DNA from 2 places in the Neopusillimonas aestuarii genome. Region 1 is predicted to be linked to the other one. Evidence: predicted binding sites of a transcription regulator. Region 1 holds the regulator's gene; the other holds the start of a gene.
The links. Region 1 encodes FliA, which starts transcription of late flagellar genes. Its sites were predicted from a motif close to CTAAAGTTTNNNNNNNNNNNGCCGNTA; they were not measured.
Positions count from the first base shown of each region.

Region 2: a site for FliA is predicted at 4,905-4,931, ahead of G9Q38_RS09650 (flagellin N-terminal helical domain-containing protein). Genes of this name have one in related genera too.

Region 1 is NZ_CP049990.1:1,800,509-1,811,352, forward strand. Features, by position in the region: gene fliD (flagellar filament capping protein FliD) at 1-1,019, opposite strand, end outside; gene G9Q38_RS08775 (flagellar protein FlaG) at 1,149-1,535, opposite strand; gene G9Q38_RS08780 (RNA polymerase sigma factor FliA) at 1,747-2,508, shown strand; gene ribA (GTP cyclohydrolase II) at 2,584-3,189, shown strand; gene G9Q38_RS08790 (pirin family protein) at 3,158-4,039, opposite strand; gene G9Q38_RS08795 (NADPH-dependent FMN reductase) at 4,067-4,636, opposite strand; gene nadE (NAD(+) synthase) at 4,753-5,586, shown strand; gene G9Q38_RS08805 (DUF2254 domain-containing protein) at 5,602-6,888, shown strand; gene G9Q38_RS08810 (chloride channel protein) at 6,910-8,298, shown strand; gene G9Q38_RS08815 (ABC transporter permease) at 8,295-9,077, opposite strand; gene G9Q38_RS08820 (ABC transporter substrate-binding protein) at 9,090-10,304, opposite strand; gene G9Q38_RS08825 (ABC transporter ATP-binding protein) at 10,317-10,844, opposite strand, start outside.
Region 2 is NZ_CP049990.1:1,975,727-1,986,570, reverse strand. Features, by position in the region: gene argF (ornithine carbamoyltransferase) at 1-441, shown strand, start outside; gene argG (argininosuccinate synthase) at 510-1,853, opposite strand; gene G9Q38_RS09665 (nucleotidyltransferase family protein) at 1,897-2,541, opposite strand; gene G9Q38_RS09660 (alpha/beta hydrolase family protein) at 2,716-3,918, shown strand; gene G9Q38_RS09655 (EcsC family protein) at 3,915-4,787, opposite strand; gene G9Q38_RS09650 (flagellin N-terminal helical domain-containing protein) at 5,013-6,686, shown strand; gene G9Q38_RS09645 (flagellin N-terminal helical domain-containing protein) at 6,869-8,542, shown strand; gene G9Q38_RS09640 (hypothetical protein) at 8,637-8,882, shown strand; gene G9Q38_RS09635 (Na/Pi cotransporter family protein) at 8,919-10,568, shown strand; gene G9Q38_RS09630 (motility protein A) at 10,595-10,844, shown strand, end outside.

The sequences.
Region 1 (10,844 bases):
CCCATTTGCGACAGCGTTCTGACGTCGCCTGAAGAGGTGAACGAATTGACAATTTCACGGGCCTCGTTCTGAATACGCCGGGCCATTGAGTCGCCGGTGAGCGTGTTGGCCGTTTGTGTTTCGGTGTTGTAAGACGTAAGTGACTTAATTGTGCCTTGAAGCGCGTTATACGCTTTGACGAACGTTTCAATGGCCGATTTTGCCGTGCTGTCGTCGCGAGTGATGGACAATGTCTCGATTTTGCCCGGGTTCGCTTCCGTTAAGTCGAGCTTTACACCTTCAATTGCATCTTCAATAGAATTTGTTTGGCTGGTAATCGTGATGCCGTTGACAGTAATTTCGGCATTGGATGCCGCTTGTTCCTGCAAAGTGGAGCCCGCCGTACCAAAATTCAGCAAATCTTCCAAAGGGCTGCCTGCGCCGTCGGTGTTGCCGGTGATGTCAATTTGTGTAATTGCGGCGTCTGTACCTGTTTCCGTGCTCGACAGCATAAGACGATAGGGGTTGGCCGAGCCGTCGTTCAATACAGTGGCTTGCACACCAAGGCTGTCGTCGGCGTTAATGGCTTCGATAATGCCGTCGATTGACGTGTCTTTTCCGGTGAGGTCGAGTGTTTTGGTTGATCCGTCGCCGAAAGTGAATGTGATCACACCGTCGGTGCCATTGGCGTCGGTGCGGCTTGCCAAACCTTGGGCAACTAATGTTTGCGTGGTGGCCAACGACTCTACGGTGATGTTGTATTGGCCCGAGACGGCACTTGTTTCCGCCGTGGCACTGAATGACTCCGCGCTAGTGTTGGCTTTGTAAGCGCCGAACGTACCTTCTTTCGAAAGCGTTTGTCCTGCTTTCTGAAAAGCTTCAAACGCGCTTTTTATTTTTCCGTAGGCTGAAATGCGGTTTTGAACATCGGCTTGCCGCGTTTTGATTTGCTGCAATGCGATGTTTTCACTTGCTCTTAGGTCGGAAAGGAGTTCGTCGAGCGGAAGCCCGGATCCAACGCCGATTGCGGAAATAGCCATTTTCTTGAATCTCCTGTTACGCTATTTTGACTCGACTAAGCGTATTTCAAAGCTAGTGTCTGCTGCCAAATGCGTCGTTACTTTTCCAGATTGCCTTTTAACCAAGCAGTCAATAAATTAATTGATTGCTTATACTTTGGTATCCACGCCCTGGCCTTGCATTTGTACAATCATTTTTGCGACCTGCAATACGGCCTCGGAGGGGACAGTGCGTAATACCTCCCCGCTATGATTATCGACAATAGACACGACAATTCGCTGCGCTTCTTCGTCGAACTTGAACTGCATTCCCGTTGACCAGGCCTGTAAATGTCCGTTCACTTCGTCGAGCGCTTTGTTTGTAGCGTCGACAGTGAGATTCGGCTGATCGGCGTCCGGGCTTAACCGGCCGTCCAGCGCGCGTTCGGTGGCGGTCACTTTTTGAGCGGGCTCCGGTCGATTCAGCACCGGCGCAGTATCAGTTGTTACCGGCGTACCGGTGGAAACGGCAAAGTTGGTTGAAACTGAGTTAATCATTGGGCTGACTCCCGGAGTATGAGCGCATTCAGGTTAAGATGCATGCTTGAACCGTTTAACGGCATTGTGTGAATAATCTTTAGGGTTATTTCCCGGTTAAGCAGGCCAAAGAACGGAATTACACTGCTAATGGGGTGTAAATCACCCAGTTTGCCGACGCTTATTCAGGCGAAAATGCTATTTCAGGTTTTTTTCATTGTCTTTCCAGCGAATGCCCGTTTCTGAAGAACAGCTCGTAACTGAACACGCACCTATGGTGCGGCGGCTTGCGCTGCAGCTTATCTCGCGGCTACCGTCCAGCGTCGAACTCGACGACCTCTTACAGGCGGGCATGATGGGCTTGCTCGACGCAGTTCGGCGTTACCAGCAGGTGCCTGAGGCGCAGTTTGAAACTTATGCCGTAACGCGTATTCGCGGTGCCATGCTCGACGAACTAAGAACGCAAGACTGGCTGCCGCGCAGTGTGCGGGCGAAAGGCCGAGTCATTGAACAGGCGATTCATGCTTCGGAGCAACGTCTTATGCGCCCCGCGACCGAGACGGAGTTGGCCGAAGAGCTCGGCGTGTCGCTGGCGGAGTACCAAGAAATGCTTGAGGGCGCTCAGGGTGTACAGGTTGTGCATTACGAGGACTTGTCTCGTTTTCATGGTGAAGGTACTCGCATTGCGGAAGAGGCCCTGCCCTCGGATGAGTCCGCTCAACATTGGACGAATCCTTTGCAGCAGATTATGTCGCAAGGGCTTAGAAGCGCGTTGGTCGACGCCATCAGTCGGTTGCCGGAACGGGAGCAGCTCCTGCTGTCGTTACAATTTGAACAAGACTTGAACCAGAAGGAAGCGGCCGCCGTATTGGGTGTGACGGAAGGGCGCATTTCCCAGTTGCGGGCTCAGGCGATCGGCCGCATAAGGGCGGCCCTGGCGCAAGGGCAATGGGATACCGATCCGGGATCGATTGATTTTCAGAATCTGCTCTGACCGTCAAAGAATGTTAATCTTTAGCTTTTGCCGAACCCAGCAAGCGGCGCATTTGCCGTTTCTCAGAGTACCAAATTGGACTACGTAGCCACCTGTAAGCTGCCCACCCCCTGGGCTGTTTTTTCTTTGCACGCTTTTGTCTCACCCGAAAGCGGTAAAGAACATGTCGCCATGACGCTTGGCGACTTAAGCACCACCGAGCCCGTATTGGCGCGAGTGCATTCCGAGTGTCTGACAGGAGACGCGCTTTTTAGCCAGCGCTGTGATTGCGGCGCCCAGCTTGAGGCAGCTTTGCAGGCAATTGCGGCCGAAGGCCGGGGTGTGCTGCTTTATTTGCGTCAGGAAGGGCGGGGTATTGGGCTGGTTAATAAAATTCGGGCCTATAGCCTGCAAGATGAAGGCGCTGATACGGTCGAGGCGAATGTGCGCTTGGGGTTTCCGGCAGATATGCGTCGCTACGACGTTTGCCGCCCCATGCTCGAGCATTTTGGGGTGACGCAATTACGTTTAATGACCAATAACCCCCGTAAGGTTGATGCCTTGCGTGAAAATGGTATTGAAGTGGTGGCACGTGTTCCATTGCAGGTTAACCGCAATCGTTATAACGAGGGCTATCTGCAAACCAAAGCCGCCAAAATGGGGCATTGGTTTAACTTAGCCGACCTTCCTGAAAATCCGTAACTGCCTGAATAATTTCCTGTTGCGTATTCATGACGAACGGGCCGTATTGCGCGATGGGCTCTTTAAGCGGCCGACCGGCGATTAGAATGAGTTTTGCAGTATCGTCGGTCTCAATAACGACGCCGTCGGCCTGTGGGTCGTTTTCGAGTATTGCCATATGTTTCAGGGGGATAGCTTTACCGTTTACGGTAACCGCTCCCCGATAGACAAAAATAAAGGCATTGTGATCTGGTTTAAGTGATTGCCTGAAATGGCTTGGGCCGGAAAAATGGACATCAAGATAGAGGGGTTGGGTAACCGGATGCTGAATCGCGCCGCTTACACCATGGCTGGTTCCTGCAATAACGCGTGCTTTTACGTTGGCACTGGGTTGTATCTCTGCAATGTCGTCGTTTTGGATGTCTTTATAGGCCGGTTCGCCCATTTTTTCATTGGCGGGTAAGTTCAGCCACAGTTGAAATCCTTCCATGACACCGGCTTCCTGCTCAGGGAGCTCAGAATGAATAATGCCGCGTCCGGCGGTCATCCATTGCACACCGCCATTTTGCAGAATCCCTTCGTTGCCGCGACTATCGTTATGACGCATGCGGCCGGCAATCATATACGTAATGGTTTCAAACCCGCGATGTGGATGGTTGGGAAAGCCTGCGATATAGTCATCCGGGTTATCGCTGCCGAAAGCATCAAGCATAAGATAAGGGTCGAGCCGTCGTTGCAGATGCTGGGTGATGACACGCGTCAGGCGCACACCTGCGCCGTCTGATGTGGGCTGGCCCGCCACCAGGCGCTCTACATTTCGTGAGTGCGTGACAGTTTCAGTGTTTTGGTCAACAGGCGTGGGTTGAGACATGGCATCACCCCTATGAAAAATGATGGATTAACCGCGAATGGGTTTGATTGCGGCCGCCCATTTCTTCAGCTCGGTGAGCATGGCATCGGCCGATTTCTCTATTAATTCGTTCGACTTGAAGTTTTTGTCATCGTCGATCATGGTGGCAACCATAGGGACCATGACGCACTCGGTCATGGGCATCATTTTCAAGGTGGTAACCAGTGTTTTGGCTGATTGAATCGCCCGTACACCGCCGGAAGCCCCACCGTAGCCCACAAACCCGCAGGTTTTATAGTTCCACTCTTTGCTGAGGTAAGTAAGCGCATTGTAGAAAGACGGGGGAGGGTTGTAGTTGTATTCCGGCGTAACAAAAACAAATGCATCGCCCGATTCTACAATTTCGCTCCAGCGCTTGGTGTAATCGAACTGATAGTTGCGTTGTACCGGATGGTTTGGTTCGTTAAACAGTGGCAGGTCAACTTCGGCCAGATCCACCAGATTGACATCAAAACCCGTGCCGTGGTTTTTGGCATATTCGGCAAACCATTTCGCCACCGACGGGCCCACGCGGGTGGGCCGTGTGCTGCAGATAATAACGTGCAACTTCAAAGACATATGTTGTTTCCCTAATGGTTGAGTTGTACAACAGTGCGACGGTCATCGCATAATCGGATAAGTCATCAGCTATCATACCTCTTTTGAAATGCCGCTTTCAGCGTGTAAGGATGCCCATGTTGTCTGCTGAACAAATTTCCCTCCAGAGTCAAATCAGAACCGAGTTGTGCGTTGATGAGCACTTCGATGTTGATGCACAGATTTCCCGGCGCGCCGGCTTTCTGGCCGATTACCTGAAACGTCATCGTATTGATTCTCTCGTATTGGGTATCAGTGGCGGGGTTGATTCTTTGGTGGCCGGCTGTTTGTGCCAACAGGCGGTTGAAACCATACGCGCGCAAGGTGGTTCTGCACGGTTCTATGCCATGCGCTTGCCTTACGGTGAGCAAAAAGATGAAAGTGAGGCCCAGGCGAGCCTGGGCGTGATCAAGCCCGATGAGGTTGTCACGGTTAATATCAAGGCCGCTTCCGACTCAATGTTGCAAGCGGTTAAAGCTGGCGGTACCGGCTTTCGGGATGCTTTTCACGAGGATTTCGTTTTGGGGAATATTAAGGCGCGCCAACGCATGATTGCGCAGTATGCTGTTGCGGGTGCTTATGGCGGGGTCGTGGTGGGAACTGACCACGCGGCAGAGGCCTTGATGGGATTTTTTACCAAATTTGGTGACGGTGCCGCCGATCTTACGCCGCTTACGGGTTTGTCGAAAAGGCGGGTCAGAGCCTTGGCACATGCATTGGGCGCCCCTGATGACCTTGTATATAAAGTACCGACTGCTGACCTTGAGTCACTGGCTCCTCAGAGACCGGATGAGCATGCGTTTGGGCTCACCTATGACCAGCTTGATGACTTCCTTGAAGGGAAAGTGGTTGCGCCGGATGTCTTTGAACGGATTGTGGATATTTTTCGCCGCACCGCCCACAAACGTGCGTTGCCTTATTCCCCATCCTAAACAAGGCTTATTGCGATGATTTCCAAATGGGACTGGTTGTTGAAGCAGTTTTCCCGCACCTTGTGGGTTCGGGCTTTGCTGTATTCCTTATTAGCCATTGTGACAGCGTTGGTGGCCATTTGGATTGATCCCTATATCCCGGCTGATTTCGGCGGGCGTATTGGTGCCGATGCCGTAGACCAAATTCTCGATATTATGGCCAGCAGCATGCTGGCTGTTACAACTTTTTCGCTCACCGTTATGGTGTCGGCCTACAGTGCGGCGACGTCCAGTGTGACACCCCGGGCAACGCGCTTGCTTATGCAGGACACGACCACCCAGAACGTTCTATCGACATTTCTGGGGGCGTTTCTTTTTAGCCTGGTGGGTATTGTGGGCTTGAATGCCGGTGCTTACGGTGATGGCGGGCGGGTATTGTTGTTTGTTGTGTCTCTGGCCATGATTTTGATTGTGGCGTTAACCTTATTACGCTGGATTTCCCACCTAACGCATTTCGGCCGGGTGGGGAATACAACTGAAAGAGTGGAAAAGGCGGCCCACGCGGCGCTTGAATACTGGGTTGAGCATCCTTGTTTGGGGGCGAATCCTTTAACCGATCTTTCGGTGATCCCGGATACGGCGCAGACGCTGCCGGCCTGGAAAGTGGCCTATGTTGAGCATATCGATACTCAAAAGCTATCGGAGTGCGCTTGTGAATGGGGCGTGAAAGTTTATGTTTTGGCCGCCCCAGGGTCTTTTGTCAACCCCAGCACCTCGCTGGCGAAAATCGACGGTTCCCTGACTGACGAGCAACGTGGCATATTGCAAGGCGCTTTTTCGCTGGATGCCGAGAGGTCTTTTGATCAGGATCCACGCTACGGGATGTGTGTATTAGCTGAAATTGCGTCGCGTGCTCTCTCTCCCGCCATGAATGATCCGGGAACGGCCATTGATGTTCTGAGCCGTTCAGTGCGAATACTGTCTTGTTGGGAGCACCGTGCTGCTGGCCGTAGCGACGTCCGACGGGCAGGCAAAGGAGGCAAACCCTTGTGTGAAAATGTTTGGATGTCGCCGCTCGACCCACAAGATGTGTTTAACGATTTTTTTACTCCTATTGCCCGGGACGGTGCCGGGATGATCGAGGTTCAGGTACGGCTGCAGAAAGTGCTCAGCCACTTGGCTGAACTTCAACCTGATACTTTGGGTGAGGCCGCTCGTGATCACGCCGGTCTGGCGCTGGAACGTGCGATGCAGGTTTTAAATCTTGAAACAGATCGCCGGAATCTGACCGACCTTTCGAATCGTTTGTTTCCACCGCGTTAAGTTGTTTTCCGAAACTTTTGCATGTCGATAAAAAATCCTGATTCTTCGCTTAAACGGATACGCTCTTCTCTGCGCCGACGAGTCCGTCACTTAAATAGATTCTCACGCCGTTCTTTACAGTTTTCACTGGTGCTGGTTGGGGCAGGGCTGGTTTCCCTGGTATCTATCGGATTCGCGCATCTGGTGGATTGGGGCATTAAGTTGAATCAGCAATGGGTGGCGCTGGCGCCATGGGCTGTGTGGATTGTTATTCCATGTAGTTTGGCTTTGCTCTGCTGGATGACACGTCGCTTTGCCCCTTTTGCCGCCGGAAGCGGGATCCCGCAGGTGATTGCCGCCATGTCCTTGCCGGATGATTCGGGGCGTGGTCGTTTGGTGTCGTTGGCACAGGCTTTATGGAAAATTCCGCTCACTTTTCTGGCGCTTATCGCGGGGGCTTCGGTTGGGCGCGAAGGGCCGTCGGTTCAGGTTGGGGCGGCTTTAATGCTGGCGTGGGGAAAGTGTTGCAGAGTGCTGGGTGTTCCGCTCATTCATGTGCAAACTTCGGAATTGATCGCCACCGGAGCGGCGGGCGGTTTGGCTGCGGCATTTAATGCACCTTTGGCCGGCGTCATTTTTGCCATTGAAGAGCTCGGGCGAGGGGTGTCGTTTAAATGGCAAAGAATGGTTCTGTTGGGTGTATTGGCAAGTGGCTTTATTGTCGTTGCACTGATGGGGAACAATCCTTACTTTGGTATGTTTGATACGCAGGCCCCTTATCGGCAGTTAATCTGGGGTGTGGTTTTGGCCGGCGGCATTTGCGGTGTAGCCGCCGGAGTTTTTTCAAGGTTATTGGCCAAAGGTGCCGCGGCGTTTGCGCCTTCTCGTATGCGGGGCTGGATACGGCGCCACCCGATTCAAATGGCCTTTCTGCTAGGGTTAATCTTGGCGGCGCTCGGCACGTTAACGCATCACACGGTTTATGGAACCGGGTACGGCATTGCCGCCCAGGCTTTATCGGGCGGTGCCGAGGTTGAGGCCGGCTTCGGCATCAGCAAGTTGTTGGCAACAGTTGTGACGTATTGGTCGGGTATTCCGGGGGGGATTTTTACGCCCGCTTTAACCACAGGCGCAGGGATTGGCGCTGAGTTGGCGCATGTTTTTAATGAGTTGTCCGACCCCGAAGTGCTTGCGTTGTTAGGTATGGCTGCATTTTTAGCCGGCGCAACGCAGGCACCACTGACCGCCAGTGTGATTACAATGGAAATGACCGGTAGCCAGCCCATGCTGTTTTGGTTATTGTTGGCATCGTTGTTGGCTTCTGTAGTTTCCCGCCAGATTACGCCCCAGCCGTTCTACCATTATGCAGCGGGCCGGTTCCGGCAAGCCATTCGTGAGCAAGACCGGAAACGGGTTGAGCAACAAGCTTAAGGTTGCGGCGTATGAGTCCAGCGCTGGTACAGTTTCTGGGCAATGGTGTCCAGCATAAAGCCCAAAGCGCCAATGAGCACAATAACGGCCATGAGTTCGGAGTAAGCCAGGCGGTCTCGTGTATCCAGAATAAAGTAACCTAGGCCTGAGCTGACCCCCAGCATTTCGCAGGGCACCAGAACAATCCAGATAATCCCTATTGCCAAACGCGCACCGGTAAGGATGTGGCCCAGGATTCCCGGCATGATAATACGGGAAAGCAGTTCCCAGCGGGTGGCACTTAAACTTTTGGCCAACATCAGCCATTTCTTATCCAGCTGTTTTACCCCGGCGGCCGTATTCAGAACAATCGGCCATACTGCGGCAAAGGTAAGCAGGAAGTAAATGGGGGCATCACCAATGCCGAAAATCATGACGGCAATCGGCATCCAAGACAACGGTGAGATCATGCGCAAAAACTGAAATGCGCTGCTGGTGCTGTTTTCAAGTGTGCGCGAACTCCCAATGGCCAAGCCGACGGGAATGCCGATTAACAAAGCCAGAAACAACCCGATCAGAACCCGTTTCATACTGGTTAAGGTGTGAATGGTAAGCTGATTATCTGCCAGCAAGCTGAACAGGTTTTGAAATGTTTCTTCAGGTCCCAGCAAACCTGCCAGGCCAATGTCTTGTTGCAGCCAACGGGTTCCCAGCGACCACAGCCCGATCAGCACCAGCAGGCCCGTCAGGCTCAACAGTGTGCGTTTTCCTGGAACAGAAAATGAAAGGGCTTTTAGCATGGCGACTCCTGATTAAACCGTAATGATTTCTTGGCGTTCGTAGTCGGGCTGAAGGCCGAACACCGGCAAACCACCGATTGACTCGATCGCTTTGCGGGCAAAGCGGTCGTCGACCAAGTCTTTTGCAACATAGGCTGGATCCAGTTCAGCCAGGAAGTCATTGCGCCCCGAGACCAAGGTATCTTTTAGTCGGCGCACCAACTCTTCTGTATAGCTGGGGAAGGGGTAGGGCTGGAAGTCAATGCGCTTTTCTTCCCATTCTTTGTTGACGATGGCGCCGTCTTTTTCATACATGGCGCGATCCAGTTTTGCCGGTACGAGTACTTGGGCCAAAGTTTCATAGGCATGCGGTGTATAGCGCTGATCGTGCTCTTTCGACAGGATTCGAGCCGTTTCCTCACGGTTGTCCTGAATCCATGCCTGTGCCTGAACAATCCCGTTCACTACGGCCTGAGACCATTCGGGGCGGTTCACAGTGTCTTCCTCGTGCATTAGAACAACACAGCACGCATGGTCTTTCCATACGTCGCCGGTGAAACGCAGGATTTTGCCTACTTTCAGTTGTTCGGCCGCTGCGTTGAATGGTTCCGCCACGATATAGCCCGAAATGCGGCGGTTGGCCAATGCAGGCAGCATATCGGATGGCGCCATGACAACAAGCTTGACTTGCTTGGGGCCCGGCTCGCCGTCGGCGATCGATTCCAGGCCTTTACTTTTAAGCAGGTGTTGCAGTACGACGTTATGGATTGAATACCAGAAGGGAATGGCCACAGTTGTGCCGCCCAGGTCAGACAAGTCGTTGATGTTTGGTTGAACGGTCAGGCCCGATCCGGACATATGATTCCACGCCACGACCTTGGCCTTCGATTGGCTTCCGTAGCGGGCCCAGATAGTCATGGGTGAGAGCAGGTGTACCGCGTTGACCTGTCCGGCCAGAAAGGCCTCAACCAATTGCGCCCAGCTTCTGAATAAACGCGGCTTCTCAACTTTAATGCCTTGTTGTTCGAAAATGCCATTGTTATGGGCCACCAGCAATGGTGTGGCGTCTGTAATGGGAAGGTAGCCAATTCTTAGAGGGGCATCCGCTTCCGCTGCACGCGCTTGCTTGTGCAAATTAAGCAAGGGAAGCGCGCCTGCTGCGGTAAACAGCGACGACAATTTTAGAAACTGACGACGTGCTTCTTGTGTGGCGACAGGTTCGTTTTGGGAAAGGTCGGTTTTTTTCATGGTGATCGGAGCTCAGTGGGCAACCGTGGTTGCGGATTTGGGACGTGCTTTGCGCAAGGCATGCACGATTTCAAGACGAATAGGCTCAAGTGCATCGATTGCTTCATCACGCGGATGGGGTAGCGGAATACGCCATTCTCCAACCAGGCGACCGGGTTGATGCCCAATGAGTATGATGCGGTCGGCCAAGGTAAGTGCTTCGTCGATATCGTGCGTAACCAAAACGGCTGCGGCGTGGTGTGTTTGTGTAATGCTGCGCAGTAACTGCTGCATTTCTTCCCGGGTAATTTCGTCTAGGGCGCTAAACGGTTCGTCGAGCAAGAGAATTTCAGGTTGACGCGCCAGGCAGCGTGCCAGTGCAGTACGTTGGGCCATGCCGCCTGAAAGCTCGGTAGGATAGCGGCTGCGGGCAGTACTTAAACCGACTTCATTAATGGCGGTGTTGATTCGTTGGCGTTTTTCCTGGTCGCTTAAATGAGGCTGATGCTTGAAATCGAGCCCGAAACCAACGTTTTCTTCCAAGTTGAGCCACGGTAAAAG
Region 2 (10,844 bases), 180 kb from region 1:
AACAATATGTCGTACACATGGCTTCAGGCCGCCGAAATGCTGGGCTTTACGCTACATATTTCAACCCCGGTCGGCTACGAGCTGGACCCCGAGCGCATCGGCACACCTCCGGAAAGCGTATTACGCGTGTTTAGCGACCCCATGGAAGCCTGCAAGGGCGCGCACCTGGTAACCACCGATGTCTGGACCAGCATGGGTTACGAAGAAGAGAATGAAGCCCGTCGTAAAGCCTTTGCCGACTGGTGCGTTGATGAAGAGATGATGGCGGTGGCCGACCCCAAAGCCATTTTCATGCACTGTCTGCCGGCTCACCGCGGGGAAGAGGTAACCGGCGACGTAATAGACGGCCCGCAAAGCGTGGTGTGGGACGAAGCGGAAAACCGCATGCACGTACAAAAAGCGCTGATGGAGTTTTTGTTGTTGGGTAAACGCAGCGGTTAAAGCAGATTAAACAGCCGTCTGAACCAGCCCCAACAAAAAAAGAGCCCTGAAAAGGGCTCTTTAACCATTTACGACTTGTCTTTACTCGCGTCTTTCAACGTAGGCAACGGTGCCCCTTTCTTCGACGTTAGCAAACCCACGTCAAGGTAAGTTCGCAATTTGTCGCGTGTATCCACAATATCCAGGTTCCGCATCGTAAGCTGTCCAATGCGATCGCGCGGCGAGAAGGCCGATTCGCCCTTTTCCATGGTAAGCCGCTCAGCCTGATAAGTAAGGTTGGGCGAGGTCGTGTCCAGCAGGGAGTAATCATTCCCACGGCGCAGCTCAACCGTCACTTCACCGGTAACCGCACCGGCCACCCAGCGTTGCGAAGCTTCGCGCAGCATAATGGCTTGCGGGTCGAACCAGCGGCCCTGGTACAGCAAACGGCCCAGCTTCAAACCGTTCATGCGATATTGCTCGATAGTGTCTTCGTTGTGAATACCGGTAACCAGGCGCTCGTAGGCAATAAACAATAACGCCATGCCCGGGGCTTCGTAAATACCGCGGCTTTTGGCCTCGATAATGCGATTTTCAATTTGGTCGCTCATCCCGAGGCCGTGACGCCCACCAATGCGGTTGGCCTCCATGACCAATTCAACCGCATCACTGAACGTTTTGCCATTCAATGCAACGGGTTGCCCTTCTTCGAAACGAATGGTGACAGTTTCGGGCTTGATTTCAACGTCATCACGCCAGAAAGGCACACCCATAATAGGTTGAACAATCTTGATACCGGTGTTCAGGTATTCCAGATCTTTTGCCTCGTGTGTCGCACCCAACATGTTGGAGTCGGTGGAATAGGCTTTCTCGGCCGACATTTTGTAGCCGAAACCATGCTTTTGCATGTATTCCGACATTTCAGCACGCCCGCCCAGCTCGTCGATAAAGACCTGGTCGAGCCAGGGTTTGTAAATTTTTAGATCGGGGTTGGTGAGCAAGCCATAGCGGTAAAACCGCTCGATATCGTTACCCTTGAACGTACTGCCGTCACCCCAAATATGAACGTCGTCTTCCTTCATGGCCGCCACCAACATAGTGCCGGTTACCGCACGACCAATAGGTGTGGTGTTGAAATAGGTAATACCGGCGGTGGTGACGTGAAATGCACCGCACTGCAACGCCGCAATCCCTTCGGCCACCAATTGCGGGCGGCAATCAATTAAGCGGGCGTTTTCTGCACCATACTCGCGCGCGCGCTTGGGGATAATGTCGTAATCGGGCTCATCGGGCTGGCCCAAATTGGCGGTATATGCGTAAGGAATTGCGCCTTTTTCCCGCATCCAAAGCAAAGCGGCACTGGTGTCGAGGCCGCCGGAAAAGGCAATGCCGACCTTCTGGCCAACAGGAACGTCTTGAAGAATTGTGGTCATTATTTGCGCCGAAATAGATCGATTGGGTAAAGGGTAGATTCTACTACGAGGCCATGGCGCCGTCTTTCGAGCGCGGTAAGGTCATACCCAATGCAGGCAAGTCGTTGGGCTGATCGACGTCTTGTAGCACGCCGTCAGTTTCAACATTAACCCAATGTATGTCAGCGCTGTGCGCCTGCAAAATGCTGCGCGCGCCTTCGTCGCCCTGCAATCGGCTAAGGGCGGGCAAAAACGACGGCCCCCACAAAATAGGGTTGCCCGGCTGCCCTTTGTAGCGCGGCCGGCAAATTTCAATGGTTTCATCCAACTGAAAGGCGTCCATTAGCGCGTTCAACGCTGCCGCATTAACACGTGGCATATCGCCCAAACAGATTAGTACGCCTTCCGTATCGGGTACCAAGCCAACACCCGCCGCCACCGAATGGCCCATGCCTTGCATGTGGTCGGGATTATGGACAAACTGTACCGACAGGCCTGCCAGGGCCTGCTCAATTTCAGGGGCGTTGTACCCCAGCACCACAATAACGCGACTGCAGTTTGAGGCCAGGGCCTGAAGCACAACCTGCCGCACCATAGGCATACCCCTGTAAGGCAAAAGCAACTTATTGTGCAAGCCCATACGGCGGCTGGACCCGGCTGCCAACACAACGCAGGCAACCTCGCGGAACGGTGTACTGGAAAAAACCATAACCTGCTGTTTGCCTCGAATCTGGATATTAATAATATTTCAAAATAGTAACAGAATCTAACCTAATGCGAATAGGTAAGGTTACGGTAGACATTTAGCGTAATGTTTAATAATTTCATGGCTCTGCGTAGCACCAAACACATTTCAGTATCTTCGGAAAGGACTCAACCCATCATGCTGCAACTTGGATTCAACGACCCTCAGTTCGAAGTTTGGGCCCAACGCGCCTTAATGAATATTGCCGAAGGTGGATGCGAACTGGGCGAAGTGCTGTCGCTAGCGCCGCGCATTCCCGCCGGTGACACCGACATCTGGTACCGTGAATGGTGCGCGCTGGCCAACCGTCTTTATGAACAAGCCGGAGAATGCCGGAATAAAGGCCATTTAATTAGCGCCCGACAGCTTTACCAACGTGCCGCTACCTACTACAGAACATCTTACCCTCTACTGTTCGGCGCTCCCACCGACCCCCGTGTGCTTGAAGCCTACCGGAACGAAGCGCGCACCTTTCACTGTGCCACGCAATTGTTCAGCCCGCCCATTGAGGTGCAAACCATGCCGTTTGAAAACACCACCCTGCCCGGCTATTTCTACAGCGGAGGTCACGGCAAACGACCATTACTGATTTGCACCAATGGGTACGACGACACCCTGCACACCATGCATTATGCCCACGCCGTCTCCGCCCAGCGGCGCGGCTATCATGTGCTGACCTTCGACGGCCCCGGCCAAGGCGCGCCCCTAATAGAACACGGCTTAACGTTACGACCCGATTGGGAGAACGTGGTGGGCGCCGTGCTGGACCACATTCTGACTCGCCCCGATATCGACGCAAGCAAAGTGGCCCTGACCGGCTGGAGCTTCGGCGGCTTCCTGGCGCCCCGTGCCGCTGCCGGTGAACCCCGTATTAAAGCCCTGATTGCCGACCCCGGCCAATGGGACATGACCGCCGCCATCGCCGGCATGCTGAAACGCATGGGTGCCGAAGACCTGGTGGCCGCCCTGCCCAACGTGCCCGAAGAAGCCAATGCCCCCATTATGCAGGCCATTGAACACAACCCCGCCTTAAAATGGACCCTGGTGCAACGCGGGTTCTGGGTACATGGCGTGAGTTCATTCACGGAATATGTCAAAGCCTTGGCCGAATTCACCGTGTCGGACTGCGTACACCAAATTCAATGCCCGGCATTCATTACCCAGGCTGAAAACGACCCTATTGCAGGGGCTGCCGACGTACTGTTCAACGCCATTGAGGCACCCAAAACCTTTAAACGTTTTACGGCACAGGAAGGTGCCGGCGACCATTGCGAAGCCATGGCCAGGTCGGTTTACCACCAGCACGCTTACGATTGGCTGGATACCCTGTTTAAAGACTAGCGTTTGGGTGCGCCTTTTACACGTGTCCGTTGCCTGGGTTCATTCGGTAATGCCTCATAAACCTTACGTACCAATTCCGCCCCATACTGACGCTCCAGCTTGCGCACGATGAAGTGGCCTTGAGCCATTTCCTGGAAATGGTCCATGAACAAGGTATTAATGGCCGCCCCGCCGGCCGCACCGATAGCGGGAATGGCCTGCGCCGCCATTTTTTCGGTTACCTGCACGCCAAAGCGCTTGGCCACCTTGGCAATGAGCCGCACCATAATTGGTGCACCTTGCTCTACCAGGCCTTTTTCCGCCACATACCGCCCTGCTTCTGTAATGGATTGCGCCAGCACCGTGCGCACTGCGAAATACCCGCTTTCGGCGGCGTCGTCATCTTGTGTTTTCCCGCCCAGGGCAAACACCTCTATGCACGCACGCCGTGTATCCTCAGAAGAAAGAGACTCACCATGGCTGCGCGCTACATCGGCTACCGAGCGCAACATGATGGTGGTGGAAATAGGCAGCTCCACCGCCAGCGCCGCCAACCCAAAGAAGCCCCCTACACCGCCCGACACCGCCACACCCACCTGATGCCAGCGATTCGATGCCGCTTTTCCCGGCACATCCGTTAAGGTATACAGCGCCGCGTTCGACGCCTTGCGTAACGCCTTTTCAGTCACCACCCCAATCTTGTTCGACCATGACGCCGGCAAGCGGGCCAGGCCTTTTTCAATCGGCATGCCAATGACGCTGGTAATGCGCGTGGCCAGGCCGGGATGCTCTAACAAAGCCTTTGCATAGCGCAACTGCGCCAGGTCATCCGGCGCCAGCTGGCCGAAAACAGCATGGGGATCGGCATGAAACGACACGAATTCGTTCATGAAAACTCCAAAGAAATCAAAGTGTCATGACCCCAGGCAAGCCGGACTCAAGCACACATTACGCCCTGATGATACTGCGGGACAAACATGACCTGAAAAAAATTTCATTCAGCTTCCCTAAAGTTTATTTTCGCCGCGTCGTTAATGCCACTGAACAGGAAGCGTACTAACCTTTCTGGCAACCGGGCGAATACCCTTCGCCAATTTTTCTTACAGGAGTTACTCATGTCAGTAATTAACACCAACTACCTTTCTCTGGTTGCCCAAAACAACCTGCAGAAATCGCAGTCTGCCTTAGGCACTGCAATTGAGCGACTGTCGTCCGGTCTGCGTATTAACAGCGCCAAAGACGACGCCGCCGGCCAGGCCATCGCCAACCGCATGGGCGCACAAATCAATGGCTTGACGCAAGCTGCACGTAATGCCAACGACGGTATCTCGGCCGCGCAAACCACGGAAGGCGCGTTGAACCAAATCAACGACAACCTCCAGCGCATCCGCGTACTGACCGTTCAAGCTGAAAACGGCACCAACAGCGATGACGACTTGACCTCCATCCAGAATGAAATCGGCCAGCGCCTGGAAGAAATCAACCGTATCTCCAGCGAAACCGAATTCAACGGTGTGAACGTACTGGCTGAAGACAACACGCTGCGTATTCAAGTGGGTGCCAACGACGGGCAGGTCATTGAAGTTAACCTGCAAAAAATCGACGTCGCATCGTTGAGCCTGGAAGGCTTTAACGTGAACGGCCAAGGCGAAATCGCAAACGAAGCCGCTACCGCCGATGACCTGACTTTGGCCGGCTTCACACAAGGTGCCACCAACGCCAATGGTTCGGTCACCTACACGAAAGACACAAACAACGACGCAGCCACCTCCGACAACCTGTTCGCCGCATTGGCAGACGGCGATACCGTTACTTACACAGGCACAGATACAGGTTATGGCGTAGCTGCAACAGCAAACTACACCTACGACGCCGACACTGACAGCTTCTCGTTTGATGCTGCAAACGCCGGCGCTGCTGCCGTAGCCACCGCACTTACGCCTGCAACAGGCGGCACAACAGAAGCTACTGTCACCATTGGTGGCTCCAGCCAAGACGTTCTAATCGACAGCAATGGCAATTTCACCGCCGCTGACGATGGTGCAGTGCTTTATCTCGATGCCACTGGCAACCTGACCAAGAACAACGCTGGAACTGACCCTGCCGCTACTGCAACCAACGTTGCAGCTGCCTTGGCTGGCGCCGGCGGTGCCGGCGACACCATTACTGTAGGCAACACAACTTACACAGGCGATGGTGCAGCAATCGACGTAACAGGCGCATCAATCAGCAAAGATGGTTTGCAAAACCTGGCTGACGCTGCTAACGGCGCGACTGCATACTCTGTTACCTTGGGTGCAGACACATACGACGTTGAAATCGGCGGTGCTGTTGAAGACGCAACCAACGCTGTAATGTACACAGATGCTGACGGTGCTTTGACAACCGACACGACTACAACCACCACTTACTTTGCACAAGAAAGCGGTGTGGTCACTGACGACGCAGGTGCTCAGGTTTACGTTGACGGAGACGGTGAGTTCACCCTGGATTCCACAACAACCGGGGCCCGCACCGACAACCCACTCGACGTGCTCGACGCCGCGCTGGCTCAAGTTGACTCGCTTCGTTCCGATCTGGGTGCCATCCAGAACCGTTTCGAATCGGCCATCACCAACTTGCAGACCACGTCCAACAACCTGTCAGCCGCTCAGTCGCGTATTCAAGACGCCGACTACTCGGTTGAGGTGGCCAACATGACTCGTGCCCAGATCCTGCAACAAGCAGGTACCTCGGTACTGGCTCAGGCCAACCAGATTCCCCAGGGCGTACTCTCGCTCCTGCGTTAATCTGAAACCGGCAAACTGATGCGTACTTGGCAATAAAGTACTCGTCAGAAAAAGCCCGACTTAATCTCCTCCAAAAGGTTAAGTCGGGCAGCGCGATACAACGGCAGTACAAACAACACCAAAATTAGGCAAACCGTTGGACGACTGCCCTGGCAGAAACCCAACAAGCCGGGGGTTCCGTTATGTCAGTAATTAACACCAACTACCTTTCTCTGGTTGCCCAGAACAACCTGCAGAAGTCGCAGTCTGCCCTAGGCACTGCAATTGAGCGACTGTCGTCCGGTCTGCGTATTAACAGCGCCAAAGACGACGCCGCCGGCCAGGCCATCGCCAACCGCATGGGCGCACAAATCAATGGTTTGACACAAGCTGCCCGTAATGCCAACGACGGTATCTCGGCCGCGCAAACCACGGAAGGCGCGTTGAACCAAATCAACGACAACCTCCAGCGCATCCGCGTACTGACCGTTCAAGCTGAAAACGGCACCAACAGCGATGACGACTTGACCTCCATCCAGAATGAAATCGGCCAGCGCCTGGAAGAAATCAACCGTATCTCCAGCGAAACCGAATTTAACGGTGTGAACGTACTGGCTGAAGACAACACGCTACGTATTCAAGTGGGTGCCAACGACGGACAGGTCATTGAAGTTAACCTGCAAAAAATCGACGTCGCATCGTTGAGCCTGGAAGGCTTTAACGTGAACGGCCAAGGTGCTGTGGCTAACGACGCTGCTACCGCCGATGACCTGACTTTGGCCGGCTTCACACAAGGTGCCACCAACGCCAATGGTTCGGTCACCTACACGAAAGACACAAACAACGACGCAGCCACCTCCGACAACCTGTTCGCCGCATTGGCAGACGGCGATACCGTTACCTACACAGGAACAGATACAGGGTTGGGCCTCAGTGCGTCAGGCGGCACGTATACTTACGATTCGGCGTCAGACTCTTTTAGTTTTAATGTCGATCATGCACTCGATCCCGATGTGGCAACTTATATTACACCGGCAACCGGCGAAACCACTGAAGCCACTGTCACTATAGGCGGCTCCAGCCAAGACATCCTTATCGACAGCAATGGCAACATTACTGCAGCAGACGATGGCGCCCAACTCTATCTTGATGCCACCGGTAATCTAACCAAAAACAACGCCGGCACAGATCCAGCAGCCACTGCCAGTGGCCTTGCTGCGGCCATGGCAAATGATAACGGCGACAAAATTGAAATTGGCGATGCCGCTTACGTAAGTGACGGCGTTGATTTTATGGTCAGCAACGTCTCCATAAGCCGTGAAGGCTTAAAGAATCTCGCTGACGCGGCTAACGGTGCGACTGCATACTCGGTCACTTTGAGTGGCACTGAATATGGCGTTCAAGTTGGCGGTACGGTAACAGACGACATGGGCGCTGTTCCTCAATACATTGATGCCAACGGCGCTCTAACTACCAACGCTATCACAACCACCACTTACTTCGCACAAGAAAGTGGTGTTGTCACCGACGATGCAGGTGCTCAGGTTTACGTTGACGGAGACGGTGAGTTCACCCTGGACTCCACAACAACCGGTGCCCGTACCGACAACCCGCTCGACGTGCTTGACGCCGCGCTGGCTCAAGTTGACTCGCTTCGTTCCGACCTGGGTGCCATCCAGAACCGTTTCGAATCGGCCATCACCAACTTGCAGACCACGTCCAACAACCTGTCAGCCGCTCAGTCGCGTATTCAAGACGCCGACTACTCGGTTGAGGTGGCCAACATGACTCGTGCCCAGATCCTGCAACAAGCAGGTACCTCGGTACTGGCTCAGGCCAACCAGATTCCTCAGGGCGTACTCTCGCTCCTGCGCTAATCTTTCAACGTTGTCTCCCAACGTTCAAGCGGGGCTTCAGCCCCGCTTTTTTTATTACACTGGGGGTTTGTAGCCCTACCCAAAAGGCGCGCTCATGCAAGATAATGATTACCGTCGGCTTATTGCCCAATTGCAGGAAGTCATTAATGACACGGTTAAAACCATTGACGATTTCGAAGCCAGAGGAATGAATGGCGAACTGCAAGCGGAATACGAACAACTGCATGCTATTTTGCAAAAAGCTACCGCCGATCAGCGTCGGTACCAGCACGCGTTGCTGGAATCGGTGCGCAATCAGAACAGAGAAGGCGAACAAGGCCGCACCGACCCGGAAATTTAAGGTAGATTACGCCAGCCCTTTTTCGGTTTCGGAAATATGACTGACATTATTTTCCCCTTTATTGGCGGCATTGGCCTGTTCTTGATCGGCATGATGCTGCTATCGGAAGGCCTGATCGCCTTTGCCGGCCCGGCGCTGCGCCGTGGGCTTGTCCGATTTACCGGCACGCCGCTGAAGGCGTTTACGTCGGGCGCCTTGGCTACGGCGTTGGTGCAGTCGTCAAGCGCCACCACGGTCACTCTAATTGGCTTCGTCAGTGCAGGCTTAGTGACCTTCGCGCAAGCTATAGGTTTCGTCATCGGCGCCAGTTTGGGCAACACTGCAACGGGCTGGATTGTGGCGGTGCTGGGCCTGAAGATTAACTTCGGTTTTTACACCCTGCCGTTAATTGGCCTGGGCGCCCTGTTAAAACTATTAGCACACGGACGTTGGCGCGATATGGGTGTGGCCATGGCCGGCTTCGGCATGATTTTTCTGGGCTTAAGCACCTTACAGGCCGGCATGCGGGATCTTTCCGCCATGGTGGACCTGGCCGCATTGCCCATGGGCGGTTTGGGCGCCCATACACTGATTATGCTTATCGGTCTGATCATGACCATTATTCTGCAATCGTCCTCTGCCGCCATTGCCACCACACTGACTGCGCTTTACACACAAACCATTAATTTCGACCAGGCCGCGGCCTTGGTGGTGGGCGCTGCCATTGGTACCACAGTAACCGGCGCGCTGGTGGCGATTGGAGCGACTATTGCCGCCAAGCGCACGGCCTACGCCAATATTTTGTTTAATCTGGCCACCGGCATGATTGCCATTTTGTTGTTGCCGGGCTTTCTGGCCGTCACGCACTTCTTAAGCCAAAAGATAGAAGTGTCACCCGGCACCATTAGCCTGGTGTTGTTTCATACCTTATTTATAAGCTTGGGCGCCGCCCTGTTCCTGCCGTTTGCAAACCAATTCGCACGGCTCGTTGAACGTTTCGTTCCCGCCCCTGCAGACGATATCGCCGGTAACCTGGACGACAGCTTATTGCAGGTTCCTGAGGTCGCGTTGGAGGCCTCTCAGCGCGCCTTGGAACGTATTGCCACTATTTTGTTCAACAGTTACCACCAGGCGTTGGAAGAAACCCCGCATGCTGTCCCAGGGAAACTATCGCAACAAACGCAAGAGGCATTGGACCACGCCTACGCTTTCATCAGCCGCATTCCGCTGGAAAGCGACGATACGTTGTTAGCGCAACAACGTATTGCACAGTTACACGCCACCGACCATTTAATTCGCTTGCGCCAGCGCTTGCTGGAACTGAATCAACTGGTGCTCGACCTGAACAACCCGCAATATGCCACCGCCCTTGCGCACCATCAGCGCCTGCTGGAGCTGGCCGGCCCTTTGCTCTTATTAGCTGCGCCTGAAAACCGCAATACAAACAGCCCCGACCCCGATACAATCATGGACGACATGAATGCCGAAGCCGATGCGTTACAGGCCCAGGCCAAACACATGCGCCAAATGCTACTACAAGGGTCAAGCCATCAGCACACCGCCGTGGCAGAGGTATTGAAAACCACCGACACGGTACGCTGGTTGGATCGCACCGGCCACCATATTGCGCGTATTTGCCACTATCTACATCAAGCGCGCCGGTTCATTCAATCTAAATCTTCCAAGTCTTCTGCCGTTAACCCATAAAGCAATTTCAACTTTTTGGCGGCGGTATGAACCCCTCAACCCTTATTGGTATTTTGGCCAGCATTGTCTTGCTTGGCGTTGTCTTGTTTTTCTCGGCGGAAAACCCAAGCCAGTTTATCGACTTGCCCGGCCTAGGCATTGTGTTAATTGGTACGCTGGCCGCCACCTTTATCAGTTACCCGTTGAAAGAGGTTATGCGCATTTTCGGACTTATCGGGACCGTTATGCGCAACGAGCGTATGTACGCCCAAAAAGATATTGAAGAACTCGTCTCCA